One region of the Paenibacillus stellifer genome, then DNA from elsewhere that is predicted to be linked to it. Evidence: riboswitches for the same ligand, from Rfam matches in the RefSeq annotation. Region 1 holds a riboswitch; the other holds the start of a gene.

Evidence for each region. A riboswitch is a leader RNA that binds a small molecule or an ion and turns the genes downstream of it on or off. The one in region 1 is predicted to bind S-adenosylmethionine.
Region 2: linked by a shared signal. The riboswitch ahead of metA (homoserine O-acetyltransferase MetA) and the one ahead of PSTEL_RS21495 (methionine ABC transporter ATP-binding protein) in region 1 are both predicted to bind S-adenosylmethionine.

Annotation. Positions count from the first base shown of each region.
Region 1 is NZ_CP009286.1:4,657,215-4,664,805, forward strand. Features, by position in the region: gene PSTEL_RS21475 (sensor histidine kinase) at 1-1,076, opposite strand, end outside; gene PSTEL_RS21480 (response regulator transcription factor) at 1,073-1,750, opposite strand; gene PSTEL_RS21485 (MetQ/NlpA family ABC transporter substrate-binding protein) at 1,908-2,771, opposite strand; gene PSTEL_RS21490 (methionine ABC transporter permease) at 2,908-3,576, opposite strand; gene PSTEL_RS21495 (methionine ABC transporter ATP-binding protein) at 3,576-4,592, opposite strand; SAM riboswitch class I at 4,717-4,861, opposite strand; gene PSTEL_RS21500 (Cthe_2314 family HEPN domain-containing protein) at 4,940-5,662, opposite strand; gene PSTEL_RS21505 (UbiD family decarboxylase) at 5,703-7,484, opposite strand.
Region 2 is NZ_CP009286.1:1,935,946-1,943,536, reverse strand. Features, by position in the region: gene PSTEL_RS08645 (aminotransferase class I/II-fold pyridoxal phosphate-dependent enzyme) at 1-632, opposite strand, end outside; gene metA (homoserine O-acetyltransferase MetA) at 751-1,668, opposite strand; SAM riboswitch class I at 1,763-1,893, opposite strand; gene corA (magnesium/cobalt transporter CorA) at 2,308-3,243, shown strand; gene PSTEL_RS08630 (HRDC domain-containing protein) at 3,476-4,519, opposite strand; gene PSTEL_RS08625 (ROK family protein) at 4,758-5,639, opposite strand; gene PSTEL_RS08620 (5'-3' exonuclease) at 5,970-6,947, opposite strand; gene PSTEL_RS08615 (arsenate reductase family protein) at 6,966-7,331, opposite strand; gene PSTEL_RS08610 (RluA family pseudouridine synthase) at 7,463-7,591, opposite strand, start outside.

The DNA of each region.
Region 1 (7,591 bases):
AGATTCATCCATACCTGGTAGAGCAGATTGGCATCGCCCCGGATCTCAATGTCCTGTACAGATAATCTCAAGGCGAGCTGTTTTTCACTAAGTCTCCATTCCAGCATCTGTGCGATCTGGCGGATTTGCAGCTTCAGGCTGAACCTGGTAATCTCCAGCGCACCGGGATCGTAGTCCAGCGAAGACAGTGTAAGCAGCTGCTTGCTCAGCCGGGACATCCTCCGGCTCTCCTCCTCGATGATGGTCAAATACTCGCTGCGCTGAGCGGCTGTGACCTCCTCCGTCCTCATCGTGTGCGCAAACCCCTGGATGGAGGTCAGCGGCGACTCGATTTCATGGGACACGTTGGCGACGAACTCCTGTCTGGCCCGGTTGGTCCGTTCCAGCTCCCGGCTCATGACCATGAAATGCTCCGCTAATACGCCGATCTCATCCGTTCTGCGCGTGTTCAGCGTAATATCGTATCTGCCCCGGGAGATTTTGCGCGTCGCGTCCGTCATTCTGATGATCGGCAATACGATGTGAAGAGCCGTAACAAGCATGAAGGCGAGACTGAATAACGCAGTAAGTACGATAATCATCGCGAAGAAAATGCGCAGTTCACCAAATTGAACCTCAGCATCGGCTCTCATGAACAGCGCGTAGGTTGTTCCCCCGAGATTCAGCGGTACCCCTATGGAATTGCGCAGCTGGTTATCGAAGAAGCCGGTGACGAAGAGCTGTCCCGGGAACTCCGCGATACCGTGATAAATCTCTCCCTTCAGGACGGCTTCGATGCTGCTCTGCGGAAGATCGTTAACCCGGAAGGGTTTGCCGAAGAAGCGGTCGCCGCCATTGCCGTCGGTCAGCAGCATTTTGTAACCGAGAGCAGCGGTACTGGCTAAATAACCATCAATTTCATCCGCATGGGCTTGTCCGAATTGCTGAATCTGAAGGGCCATCCCCGTCAGCTTGTCGTCATTCTCGGGTTTGACTACGATCTGGTAATACAGGTTGGACAGCAGAAAAGCGAGCAGACTGCTCACGACTATAGCCGAACAAAAAATGAGCGACGTCCGCGTATAGAGCGACTTCATGACGTCACCAGCTCCAGTTTGTACCCGATTCCCCGGATCGTGCGAATGGCGAACTTGTCCCCGTAATCGGCGAACCGCTGACGCAGCCGCTTGATATGAACATCCACCGTCCGCTCGTCTCCTTCGTAATCGATTCCCCAAATCCGCTCAATCAGTTCTCCTCTGCTGAACAGGCGGCCGGGAAACGACGCCAGCTGCGCAAGCAGCTCAAATTCCTTGACCGGCAGCAGCAGCGTCTCATTGCCGTCTGTGATCTCATAGTTTTTGCGGTCGATCACCAGCGTGTTCAGACGGATTTTGTCATCCGGGGCGAAGGAATACCGGCGGAACAGCGCCGAAATGCGGAACAGCAGCTCGGCAGGCTCGAACGGCTTCGTCAGATAGTCATCCGTTCCCCGCAGGAAGCCCTGCTCTTTGTCGCTCAGCTGCTGTCTGGCGGTGAGGAGGATGATCGGGATATCATATGTCTCCCGGATGTGCTGGCATAAATTCAGCCCGTCCATTCTGGGCATCATGACATCGACAACCGCCAGATCAATTGGGGTATTCGCCAGTATCTCCTGCGCCTTCACTCCGTCTTCCGCCTCCATTACAGCGTAGCCCTCCCGGGTAAGAACCTGGCGCAGCAGCGTCCGGATATGGGGATCGTCGTCGGCCACCAACAACTGCTTCATGTCTTCACTCTCCAGACAGACTTAAGATTTCTGCATTTTGCAAAATGCTCATTATTTATCATATGCGGTTTATGTGATGTTTTCCATCTTTGGGTTTCTAGCAAAAAAAACCCCGCACAGCCGAAAGCTGAGCGGGGGTTCAGTTGTATAGATAAGATTAGAATGCCGGGACGATGGAGCCTTGGTACTTGTCTTCGATGAATTTCTTCGCTTCCGCAGAGGTCAGAGCGGCGGCCAGCTTCTTAATGGCATCCTTGTCCTTGTCTTCCGGACGGGTTACCAGCAGGTTCGCGTAAGGGGAATCTCCGCTCTCGATGAACAGGGCGTCCTTCGTCGGCACGAGGCCAGCTTCCAGCGCATAGTTGGAATTGATCAGCGCCAGATCGACTTCAGCCAGCTGGCGCGGCAGATTGGCGGCTTCCAGCTCGATAATCTTCAGGTTCTTCTTGTTCTCGACAATATCGGATTTGGTCGAAGCGATGTTGGTCGGGTCCTTCAGTGTGATCAAGCCGTTCTTGGCCAGCAGAATCAGGGCGCGTCCGCCGTTCGTGGCATCGTTCGGAATGGCAACCTTGGCGCCGTCCTTCAGCTCGTCGATCGATTTGATCTTCTTGGAGTATGCGCCGAACGGTTCAACATGAACCGCTACGACAGACGTCAGGCTCCAGCCATTCTTTTGATTCTGGTCATCCAGATAAGGCTTGTGCTGGAAGAAGTTCGCATCCAGTTCGCCTTCGGCCAGCTGTACGTTCGGCTGAACATAATCGGTAAATTCCTTGATTTCCAGCTTGATGCCCTCAGCTTCAAGCTGCGGCGCAATTGCCTTCAGAATCTCGGCATGCGGAACCGGAGAAGCGCCGATAACGAGCGTAACCGGCTCGGCAGCGCTCGGAGCGGAAGAAGCTCCGGCGGAAGGTGCCGTAGAAGCGGAGGAACCGGAAGAAGCATTGTTGTCGCTGCCGCAGGCGGCGAGCATAACAACAAGCGTCAGGCTGAACAAGGTTAGCAGTACTTTTTTCATGATGAATCCCCCTCTAAAGTATGTGTGTACGGCGGCATCCTGCGGTTTCCCCAAACCACGGCGCCACCTCTTTGGCGAGAGTCCTTCCCTTGCGGGCCGGACATCACCGCCTCAATAAGGTATATGGTATAAATCCTTATTTACGTGTGAAATGCCGGACAAGCCGGTCGCCTGCCATCTGCAGCAGTTGCACCAGAACGACAAGCAGGATGATCGAGACGATCATGACTTCCTTCTCATACCGCTGATAGCCGTAGCGGATTGCCAAATCTCCCAGTCCGCCACCGCCGAACATCCCCGACATAGCGGTATAGGAGACCAGCGTTACGACGGTAATCGTCGCTCCCGCCAGAAGGCCAGGACGGGCTTCAGGCAGCAGAACACGCATAATGATCTGTCCGGTCGAGGCCCCCATTCCCTGAGCCGCCTCAATGACGCCGCGATCGACTTCACGCAGCGACGTCTCGACAAGACGCGCGAAGAACGGAGCAGCTCCAATGACAAGCGCCGGGATCATGCCGAGTACACCAATGGAAGTCCCGACCACCGCCCGGCTGAACGGAATCAGCGCAATGCCGAGAATAATGAACGGCACGGACCGGAGAATGTTGACGAGAAAGGAAATCACCGAATAAATAACTCGGGTCAGCTTGTTCTCGGATTTGCCCCACAAATACAGCATGATTCCGAGCGGCAAACCGAGAATTATGGTGAAAATGGTGGAGCTTCCAAGCATTTTCAAGGTATCAGCCGTTCCTGTAAGCATTTCGCTCCAGTCCACGGACGAAAAATCGAGTCCGAATATCATGCCAGCACCTCCACATCAAGCCCCTGAGCCGTCAGCTCAGCGATCGCTCTGCCGGTCGCCTCGCCATCTCCTTCAAAGCGCACGATTAGCTGGCCATATGGCACATCCTTGATCGTCGAGATCGTGCCTTGGAGAATCGCGAAATTCACACCGGCCTGTCCGGCCACGCGTGACAGCGTCGATTCGTAGGTCTTCTCCCCGAGGAAAGTGATCTTCACCGGAAGCGAGAAACTTCCCGTCTGCGCCAGCAGCGCCGCCTGCAGCGGGCCATCCCCCTGGGATTCGCTGCGGATGAATTCCTTCGTCACCTCATGCTTCGGCTTCAGGAACACATCGGTAACAAGTCCCTGTTCAACGATTCCGCCGTCGTGAATGACGGCTACGCGGTCGCAGATGCTCTGAATGACATGCATCTCATGCGTAATCAGAACGATCGTCAGATTGAAGCGCTTGTTAATATCCAGCAGCAGCCGGAGAATCGAGTCCGTTGTCTGCGGGTCCAGCGCCGAGGTCGCCTCGTCGCACAGCAGCACATCCGGATCGTTGGCCAGTGCCCGCGCGATTCCGACCCGCTGCTTCTGCCCGCCGGACAGCTGAGCGGGATACTTGTACCGGTGATCGGTCAGGCCTACGAGCTGGAGCAGCTCCGCCACCTTCCGGTCGATGCTCTCCTTCGGCGTGTGAACAAGCCGGAGCGGGAACGCAATATTGTCGTACACGGTGGCGGAGGACAGCAGATTGAAATGCTGATAGATCATGCCGATCTTGCGCCGCGACTCCTGCAGCTGGCTTTTGCCCAGCCGGGTCAGCTCCGTGCCGTCAACCCACACTTCCCCCTCAGTCGGACGCTCCAGCAGATTGATGCAGCGGATCAGCGTGCTTTTGCCGGCGCCGGAATGACCGATCACCCCGAAGATCTCGCCTTTCCCGATCTGCAGATCCACCTTCGATAGCGCGACCGCAGCCCGCGGGCCCTTTCCGTATACTTTGGTCAAACCCTTCAACTCTATCAAACGTACAGCCTCCCCTAGCCTTCCATTCTCTCAAGTCCTTGCCAGACTTCCCCTGCACATATCAAAAAAGGCCCCGGCGTTCTTCGCTGAACACAGGAGGCCTTCATCATTTATGCATAACGCCCTCTCATCTGCGCAAAGCCGTGAAACCTATCACGACCATGTAGGAATTAGCACCATGACATTGCCGATCTCAAAATGAAATTTGAAATTCGTCAACCGGTTGCCGGGCTTCATCGGGCCTGTCCCTCCGCCACTCTCGATAAGATATTTTATGAAATTTTCATTCCTTAGTATAAAATCCTTTACATGCTTTGTCAAAGATTTTTTAAAGGAAATAGTTGGTTTTATCTCGATTTTCCCAATCTCCGTTCCAGCAGTCTTCCGCTATATCCATATGCCTGCGACAGCGACCGGCACACCATCTCGATGCCAAGCCGCAAATCCTCCAGATGCTCATCCAGATCCTCAAGCCGGATGCGGTCATGCACCCCCTGGTGCAGCTGCCACAAATCGTCCTGAAGCTCGGAGTTCATGTAGTGGATTTCGGCGTTCCGCCGCTTCCGCAGCCGCTGCATCGGCTCCCTGTACCTGTCCTTGATCTCCTCGAGCCTTGCGCATAGATCACGATGGTCCTGATTGTTACGGAACTGCCGAAGCACCGTGAAATAGGAGAAGTGGGCCTTGATCCTGGCGGTGTTGAGGTCATACAGGGTATTGAGCACCGTGCCCAGCTTGTCCAGCAGGGAGAAGACGCGGATGAAGCCGTTCTTGTAAAAATAAACGTATCTTGCATACTCCCCCTGTTCGCTGACGTTCATCTCGTCCATATACCCCGCCTGGACCGACCGGCGAAAAAAAGCAGCGGCGAAATGACTCTGCTCCAGCTCGTCGAGGGAGGTCATGAGTCCGCGGGTCCAGAGCTCCACCCTCCGGTATCCTTGATCCCGGTCCGGATGGGCATTTATATCCTTGCGCAGCAGAGCGGCCAGTCTGGCCATGCTCTCCATCGCTTCTTTCAGCGCGCCTGAATTCTCGCGCGGCGGTTCACCCAGCAGGTTTCGCAGCAACTCCCGCCCCTCCTCTCACAACGTTATCGTTAAAGACGGATCAGCCTCTCAGTCCTCCGGGAAAATAATTCTTCCAGTTCCGGTCGACGAGTTCCACAATATCTTCTCTGGGGAACAGCTCATCCGGATAACCCGGCTTCATCCGGGCGTCGATGACGATCGGCAGGCTGTACCCGATATGGTGCTGTTGCAGCTTCGCCTCGGCATAAATATCGGTCGCCGGATTGAAGCGGGTGAAGACGGTCCACAGGAACGACACCTGTGTCCGCACCGTTTCGGTCGCGTTGTCGACCAGAATGACGAGCGGCCATTTCGTGTTCTTCTCGCTCAGAATGCCGGGAAGACGCTTCGCAAGCTCGGGATCTTCGGTGAACGAAGGCCCCGACACGACCAGACAGCCGCCGCAATAAGGCGCCGCATCCCCGATGCCGGGAATCAGGCCCTCGTCATAGCTGCGCGGCAGCTCGCGCTTCTTGTCGCCGACGCCCATAAGCACGCCCTTGCTGCCGTGGTTCATCCGCTTCCCGGTATAATCGAGCGTATCATGCGATGTGTTGTTGAAGATGAACAGATCGACCGCCGGATCGAACCGTTCCAGCACAGTCTCCAGCAGCAGCGGGAAATTCGCCAGATCAACCGGCTCATTCGTTAGAATCAGGAACTTGGTCAGAGACAGCTGGCCTTCGCCCAGAATCCGGAAGGCGGAGACGAGCGCTTCCCGGGAATAGCTCTCGCGCACGACGGCGGAAGCCAGCGTGTGGGAGCCGGATTCCGAGTACGCCCACAAGAATTTGACGGACGGCATCACGAGCGGATAGGCCGGCGACAGCAGACGCTGCAGGAAATCGCCGAGATAGTAATCCTCCTGGCGCGGCTTGCCAACAATGGTCGCCGGATAGATGGCGTCCTTCCGCCGCCACATGCGCTGCACCTGCAGGATCGGGAAATCATGCTGCAGGGAGTAGTAGCCGTAATGGTCGCCGAACGGGCCCTCCGGCCGCCGGACATGAGGCGGGACAAGCCCGCGGATCACGAATTCGGCTTCGGCCGGCATGCGGTGGCCGCCCATCGGGTCCTGCACCATCGGCAAGCGGCCGCCCATGACTAGGGAAGCCAGCAGCAGCTCCGGCATGCGCTCCGGAACGGGTGCGATAGCTGTCGCGATGAGTGCGGGCGGTCCGCCGATGAAGACGGAGACCGGGAGCGCCTCATTACGCTGCTCAGCCTCGAAATGGTGGAAGCCGCCGCCCTTGTGAATCTGCCAGTGAACACCGGTCGTCTGATCGTCATAGATCTGAATCCGGTACATGCCGAGGTTATGATCCTTCGGATTCGAAGGGCTCTCGGTATAGACCAGCGGCAGCGTCACGAACGGGCCGCCATCCTCCTGCCAGCTCGTTACCCGGGGCAGCCCCTTGAGTGGGTCCGTGCTTTGGCAGACGTTCAGGATGGGCGCCTCCCCCTGGGAGACGTTCTTGACCCCCACCTTCAGGAGATCAAACAGCATGCCCTTCTCCTTCCACACGCCGCTTACCGTCGGCGGAAGCAGTGTCTCCACAGCTCCCATCATCGCTTTCATCAGCGCCTCGGGACGCGGGCCGAAGGCCTGGTCCGTACGCCGCTCCGTGCCGAACAGATTCGTCACGACCGGGAACGGCGTACCCTTCACATTGGTGAACAGCAGGGCCGGTCCTTCTTCCTGAATGACCCGGCGGTGAATCTCCGCCAGCTCCAGATAAGGATCGACCGGCGCCTCGATGACCGCAAGGTCTTTGTCTTTCCGCAATTGCTCTATCCATTCACGCAAATTACGATATCCCAAAATAGTGTTCCTCCTTGAATCGACTCTATTCGATCCGTATACGAAAAGGCGGCCCGCTTCCGCGCTTTCATGCATCCGGCCGCCTTTCGTTTCCTATATGTTATGTT
Region 2 (7,591 bases), 2.7 Mb from region 1:
AGGCCGGCCAGCACATCGTTGTGTCCGCCAAGATATTTGGTGGCGCTGTGGATAATGATATCGGCGCCAAGCTCAAGCGGCCGCTGGAAGTATGGGGTGAGCAGCGTGTTGTCCACAATCGTCAGCAGGCCGTGGGGCTTGGCCCATGTACAGACCGCTTCGATATCCGTAATCATCATCAGCGGATTCGTCGGCGTCTCGATGAAGACGGCTTTCGTGTTCTCCCTGCGCACCGCTTCCAGCGCTTCAAGATCATTGGTATCCACATACGAAGCAGTGACTCCGAACCTTGACATAATCCGCTCCAGCATCCGGTATGTACCTCCGTACAGATCAAGGGAGACGATGAGATGATCGCCCTGGCTGAAGTAGGCGAAGATCGTCTGCAGAGCGGCCATGCCGGAGCTGCAAGCAAAAGCAACGTCGCCGGATTCCAGCTCGGCGGCTGCACACTCAAGTACCGAGCGCGTAGGGTTCTTGGTCCGGATATAATCGAAGCCGGTGCTCTGTCCCAGGCGCGGATGCCGGAACGCTGTGGATTGGTAGATCGGATAATTCACTGCGCCGGTGGCCGGATCCTCCTGGGAGCCGATTTGGGCGAGCCTGCTTTCAATTCTGAGCTTGTCGTTCATGGTTATTTCCTCCCGAATGTTCATGCGGGTCAGGCATCCCGACGTCAAAGACCCTCAGCCTGTCTGCATATGATGGTTTAGGTTATTGCCTAATTGAAGCCATTGCCAATTGCGGTTGTCAGATCATCGGTCCGATGTCGTAGGGTGTCTCCTGGTAGACGTAGTAATTCAGCCAGTTGGAGAACAGCAGGTTCGCGTGGGCCCGCCATACCGCCGGCGGCGTCCGGTTTGGATCGTCATTTGGAAAATAATGCTTCGGCAGCGCTATCTCCATCCCCTTGGCGATGTCCCGCTCGTACTCCCCTTTAAGTGAGAAGGGGTCGTACTCGGAATGCCCCGTTACGAAGATCTGGCGGCCGTCGCGCGTGGCGACCAAGTAGATGCCGGCTTCGTCCGATTCCGCCAAAATCTGCAGATCCGGAGAGTTCTCGATATCCTCGCGGGAGATATCCGTATGCCGGGAATGCGGCACATGGAACAGCTCATCAAAGCCGCGCAGCAGCTTCGTATTCGGCGCCAATACATTATGCGGGAACACTCCGAAGCATTTGTCGGGAAGTCCGATTTTGCGAACTCCGAAATGATAGTACAATCCCGCCTGGGCCGCCCAACATATATGCATCGTCGAGGTTACGTTATCCTTGCTCCACTCGAAGATGCGCTGCAATTCCTCCCAGTAGTTCACGTCCTCGAATTCCATCTGCTCCACCGGCGCGCCGGTAATAATCAATCCGTCCAGACGGCGGTCTGCAATTTCATCGAACGTTTTGTAGAAGCTCTTCAGATGCTCGGCTGAGGTATTCTTCGAGGTGTGGGTGCTCGGGTGAAGCAGCGTCACATCGACTTGAAGAGGCGAGTTGCCTACCAGACGCAGCAGTTGGGTCTCTGTCGTCTCTTTCGTCGGCATCAGATTCAGTATGGCAATCCGAAGGGGGCGTATATCCTGGTGAAAGGCCTGGCTTTCATCCATGACGAATATATTTTCCCCGGATAAAATCTCTTTGGCTGGCAGGCTGTCCGGAATCTTGATAGGCACTCTAGGTCACTCCTTCATCATGTTGACAAAATTTACAAAATAAAAACCTTTCCCGCACAAACGAGAAAGGTCATATGTATACACCTATGATTCTCTCTCATCTGCCAGAGTCACGCATTCCAGACAATTGCTGCTGGATACGTCTCTGCAAGAATTAGCACCGTGCGTTTACCGCCGGTTGCCGGGTTTCATCGGGCCAGTCCCTCCACCTGCTCTTGATAAGATCGGTTCATATTCAGTTCAAATTCTTATTATTCAATATAAGTGATGAACCTTATCTCGTCAAGTCCATATACTGGTGTTGCGGCTTCGAATATAACAACAATTTTGCTTGAAAGAGCCTACCTCCGGCGTTATACTGAACAAGGGTTTTGAGCAGGACTGACAGGTATCGACTTATTCTGAGAATACAAGAGGTGAGATGAAGAATGGAAGGCGACCCGAGTAAGCGGCACAATGCCGATCAGGAACAACCGTACAGGAGTAACATCAGCTTGCCGGCGGCGGGAGCGCTTCTTCTTCATGCCTTCGGAATTTAAGCGGCCTCTTTGTGTGCAGAACTGCCGGCCAAGCTGATGTCTTCCTTGTGCTTTCTTAAGCATATCCCTGGGCAAGATAGGGAAAGAAGGAGTGAATCAGATGAAAATCCGGCTGGTCAACGCAGGCGTATTTACGCCTGTAGACGATATTGAAGCAACCCTTGCTCCGCCGGCGGAAGGATTCTACTGGATCGACGCCGATGTGGATGATCTGGGACTGTTGCAACCCTTGTTCAATCTGCATGATCTGGCCGTGGAGGACTGCCTCAGCGATGAGGAACAACGGCCCAAAATCGAAATTTATGAATCCCATTATTTTATTGTGGTGAACAGCATCCGTTTTGACGACGAGGAGATTTTCCTCCGGGCGTTGAATATTTTCCTGGGACGGCACTTTATCATTACCGTCACGAAGCAGAAAATCCACGAGCTGCGCGCCGTGAAGCCGATTCTGTGGGAACAGGAAGTCAGCGAGCCCGACCGTTTCCTCTACCTGCTCATCGACCTTGTCGTGGACAATTATTTCGCCGTCGGCGACCGGATCGAAGCGCGGATCGAGAAGCTGGAAGAGGATATCCTGATGCATACCAAGAAGAGTCATCTTAGCGAAATCATCGGTCTGCGAAGCGAAATTCTGTGGCTGAAGAAGATGCTCGGCCCGCAGAAGGAAGTCGTCAACACCCTGAACAAAAAAGATCTCCGCCTGATCGACGATCAGCTGCAGAAATATTTTAGCGACATCTACGAGAACGCCGTGAAAATCTCCGAAACATTTGAAACCTACCGCGATCTGATGGGCAACTTGCGCGAAGCCTATCAGTCCAGTATCGCCAACCGGGCGAATGAAATCATGCGGGTGTTCACGGCGATTACGACGATATTCATGCCCCTCACCGTCATAACCGGCATCTACGGGATGAACTTCGAGAACATCCCCGAGATCCATACGAAATACGGCTACTACGGCGTTATCGGCGTTATGGTTGCGCTGGGCTGCGGGATGCTCTATATATTCCGCAAAAAAGAATGGCTGTAGTCCAAATACACATCATCCATTAGGAGAACGGCTGGGCCTCCCGCATTTTTGCGGGAGGCTTTTTGTTCGGTTGGCAACTGCCTCAATGATGGCTGTAACCTCCATGTTGAGCGTGACTCCGTAATGGCAGCAGGCTCCATGTTGACCCAAGCACCGTAATGGCCGCGGCTTCAATGACAGCCTACACTTCAAATAGCCGCAGCTCACCTCGTATACCTTGGCCCTTGTCCGGTTATGCTGGACGCCCTTTATCTCCGCCGGCCTTAGCTCCGCCTTCATGACGGTGTGCATCGTTCTCCTGGCGGAAGCGGATCCGGAGCAGCCGAAGGCGTTCATAATACGGCTCAAGCCCTCCGGCCGGGGCGAACTGCTCCCCGTATACCTTGTGCAGAACTGGCTTCAGCAGCAGATCGCCAAGCTCCCGGTACGCTTCCCAAGCGTTCTTCTGATCTTCAGGCGCCATCTCCGAGAGCTCCCGGTCGATCAGCGGATCGACTCTGTACCCTTCCTTGTCAAGCTCCTCGACGGTTTCCAGAACTTCCCGGCGGGTGCAGGCCCCGCGCTCCTTAAGCTCTTCCATGCCGAGGCCGTCAGCCATGCCCTGCAAGATCAGCCTCCGCAGCCTTAAACGGTCAAGCTGCTTCCGATATTTAATCTCCTTCTGCTTGTACAGCCAGGATACGTAGGCCTGTTCTTCAATCTTTCCCGCCACCCAGCTCAACGGAAATTCATGGCTTCGTTCGGCTGCCGAGGTAATGCCCAGAATCTCCTCGCCGTACTGAGCCGCCTTCGCATCGCCCACGCCGGGAATCTGCAGCAGCTCTTCCATCGTTCGCGGAAGGTAAGCACTGAGCAGCCGCAGCAGCCGGTTGCTTGCCAGCAAATACGGAGCCTTCCGTTCCGCCGACGACTGCCGTCTTCTCCAGGTGCACAGCTCCTCATGCACCGTCTCATTTCCGTACAGCTCGCTGTAATACTGTAGCTTCAACTGCTCCTGATTCCGGGCCGTCGCGTGCTCTTCTTCGTGAAAAGCTCCGTCGATAAGCGCCCGGTAGCCTTCCGCCATCTTCACGGCGAGCTGGTGCCGGTACACGCCAAGCAGCTCATTCCATGAGCTGCCTTCAAACCAGAGGGAGTCGGCTTGGTCCTCGCCTGCGACAAACTCCCGCCACCCCAGACTCCAGATGCCCTCTTCCTCGCCAATCCATACCTGGGCGTGGCCTCCTGAGGCCTCGTCCGCCGCTTTATACAGCCGGTTCATAAATACGATTTGCATTGCATTCCCGCCTTTGCCAATAATTTAGGGTCACAGTATGCTCGCCAAAGCCGGAGCGAACACAGAAGCATCCGCCGCTTAAGGATAACTCGGAGCAGATTGCGTCCGAACGCAAAAAAGCGCCTCTCCCACGTAATTTCGTGAAAGAGGCGCTTCCTCTTTGGTTCCGCTATACTATTCATCCATACAATACCATATTTATCGGAACAGTCAATCCCTTTTACGCAAAGAATGAGTTCTATACTCCCGCGAGCGCCAGCTTCGCCAGTCCTACGGCCCCGGCGAGTCCCGCGTTGTCTCCAAGCTGCGGAGGAACAACATAGCTCTCGATATCAGCGGCGAGCGCGGCATGTGACACATAGCCGTTCAAGAGCTCCTGCAGCTTCGAACGGATCAGCGGGAACAGCTGGCTCTGCTTCATTACGCCCCCGCCCATCACAATCTTCTGCGGAGACAGGATCAGCACGTAGTTCATCAGCGCGTGGGCGAGATAATGAGCCTCCATCTCCCAGGCGGGATGCCCGGGCTCAAGCTCGGCCGCAGGCTTGCCCCAGCGCTTGCCGATCGCCGGTCCAGCCGCGAGTCCTTCCAGGCAGTCTCCGTGATAAGGACAGAAGCCCTCGTATCGATCCTCCGGATGACGGCGGACGAAGATATGTCCCATCTCCGGATGGGACAGGCCATGAATCAGACGGCCGCCAACGACAGCGCCTGCTCCGATCCCGGTGCCGACCGTAATATACAGGCAGCTATCGAGCTCTTGCGCAGCTCCCCAGGTATATTCGCCAAGCGCCGCGCCATTGACGTCAGTGTCAAAACCGATCGGCACGTTCAGCACCTCGGACACCGCGCCTACCAGATTAAATCCTCCCCAATGTGGCTTGGGAGTCGTCGTTACATAGCCGTAAGTCGGGCTTCCCTTAACCGGATCGATCGGCCCGAACGAGCCAATGCCAATCGCTTCAACCGGCTTGCCACTAAAATAATCAAACACCTGCTTCATTGTTTCCTCAGGGGTTGTAGTGGGAAAGCTTGCACGTTCAAGAATGGTCCCATCCTCCAAGCCCAAACCGTATACAAACTTCGTTCCCCCTGCTTCAATCGCGCCCAATACTTTCATTATCCGTGTCCCTCCTGATTCGGGCATACGCTTTCAAACCCGGTTAATCCCATTTCCCACTCCATTATACTAAGAGGCCAAGTGATATGACAAGCGGTTGACATACATTGTTTTGGAGACCGGAAATTGCCGAGAAGTCGATGGATTATGGTGTCCACCCTGGCGCATGGCGCCTATTAGTCTAATCGAAAAAAAGCGCACCACTGCGGGTTGTCCCGCGGCGGTGCGTTCTTGAACTTTCATCAGATACAGAGTATCACCTGGCAACAGGCAACAGTAAGCTCAGCCTTCATGATCCTTCCTGATCTTCTCCGGCAATCCGGAATGCCTTCAGGCAAAAGGATCGACCTCTCCCGAATCGTCCCCGGGAAACACAATCTCCACAATGCCCTGTTCGTCGGCTTCCTCTTCCTTGGCCGCTGCAATCAGATACATCAGGCTGCCGAACTCCAGCTCCTCGAACTTTCTGGAGGCCGATTCCCGCTGAATTTCCCACAAGCACTCCGTCAGCGTACAAGCAAGCGGCACATCGCAGCGGATCTCAGCCAGCTCCCGGGAGAGATGCAGCATATCAAGATCGGCCTCGATCTTGGCGCGAACTCCTTTCGGCAGTTGGTCCAGATTCTCGATCACGCCATCCACTGTGCTGTATTCGGCCAGCAGCTTAAGCGCCGTCTTCTCGCCGATTCCCTTGACGCCGGGATAATTGTCGCTCGTATCGCCCATGAAGCCTTTGAGATCGACAATCTGGGAAGGTGTCAGGCCTTTTTCCTCTAACAGCACCTGAGGGTCATAGACCTTGTAGTTGGAACGGCCTTTCTTCATAATTACGACGCGGACCCGGTCAGTGACCAACTGCAGCATGTCGTGATCGCCGGTCAGAATCAGCACCTCGGACTCCTCGCTGAAGCAGGATGCAAGCGTGCCGATGCAGTCATCCGCCTCAAAGCCAGGGATGCCGATGTTCGGAACACCAAGCTCGGCAATCACTTCCTTTGCCAGATCGAACTGCGGAAGCATTTCGAGAGGCGGCTCTGCGCGGTTCGATTTGTAGAGGGCGAATTTTTCCGTCCGGAACGTGCTTTTACCCATATCCCAGCAGCACACCACATGGGAAGGCTCGAATTCGGCAACGGCGTCGAAGAAATATTGCAGCATGCCGTACACCGCATTCGTTGGCAGCCCCGCCTTCGTCTTGCGGATATATCCGCCGTATGCGGTAGCGTAATAGGCCCGGAATAGCAGCGCCATTCCGTCCACAATCAGGATGCGCCCTTTGTTCACTTCAGTCACTCCAACCTCAGTCACTTCAACTTCTCCCCCTCTCTACTTGCGTCTCCAGTTCTCCTCATACAACTCTTCCTTGAAGCCCACCGTCACCTTATCTCCCGAGATCACGACCGGACGCTTGATCAGCATGCCGTTCGATGCCAGCAGTTCGAGCTGCTCCTGCTCGCTTAGGGTAGGCAGTTTGTCCTTCAGATTCTCCCGCTTGTAGACATCTCCGCTCGTATTAAAAAATTTCTTCAGCTCAAGCCCGCTTAATTCCACAAGCTTTCTCAGCTCATCCACACCGGGCGGCTGCTCGGCGATATGGCGAAGCTCCAGCTCATGCCCGTTCTCCCGCAGCCATTTCACCGCCTTGCGGCAGGTGCCGCAATTCGGGTAATGATACACAATCAATTGGCTCATCGTTCGGCCTTCTCCTTTATATCAGGTAATCTCTTCCCCCGGCATTTCATACTTTTACTCACTCATGGCCCGCATCTGCTTCTCATCTTCAAGCCCACGGATGCTTCAAGCTTCGTTTAGCCGAATCATCCTCAAGCTTCGTTTACCCGAAGCCTTTCTTCGAGCGCAAGCATATCCTGCGGCAGCGGAGCCTCGAATGTCATTCGGGTGCGAAGCACCGGATGCGTGAACGACAGCCGCGCCGCATGCAGCGCCTGCCG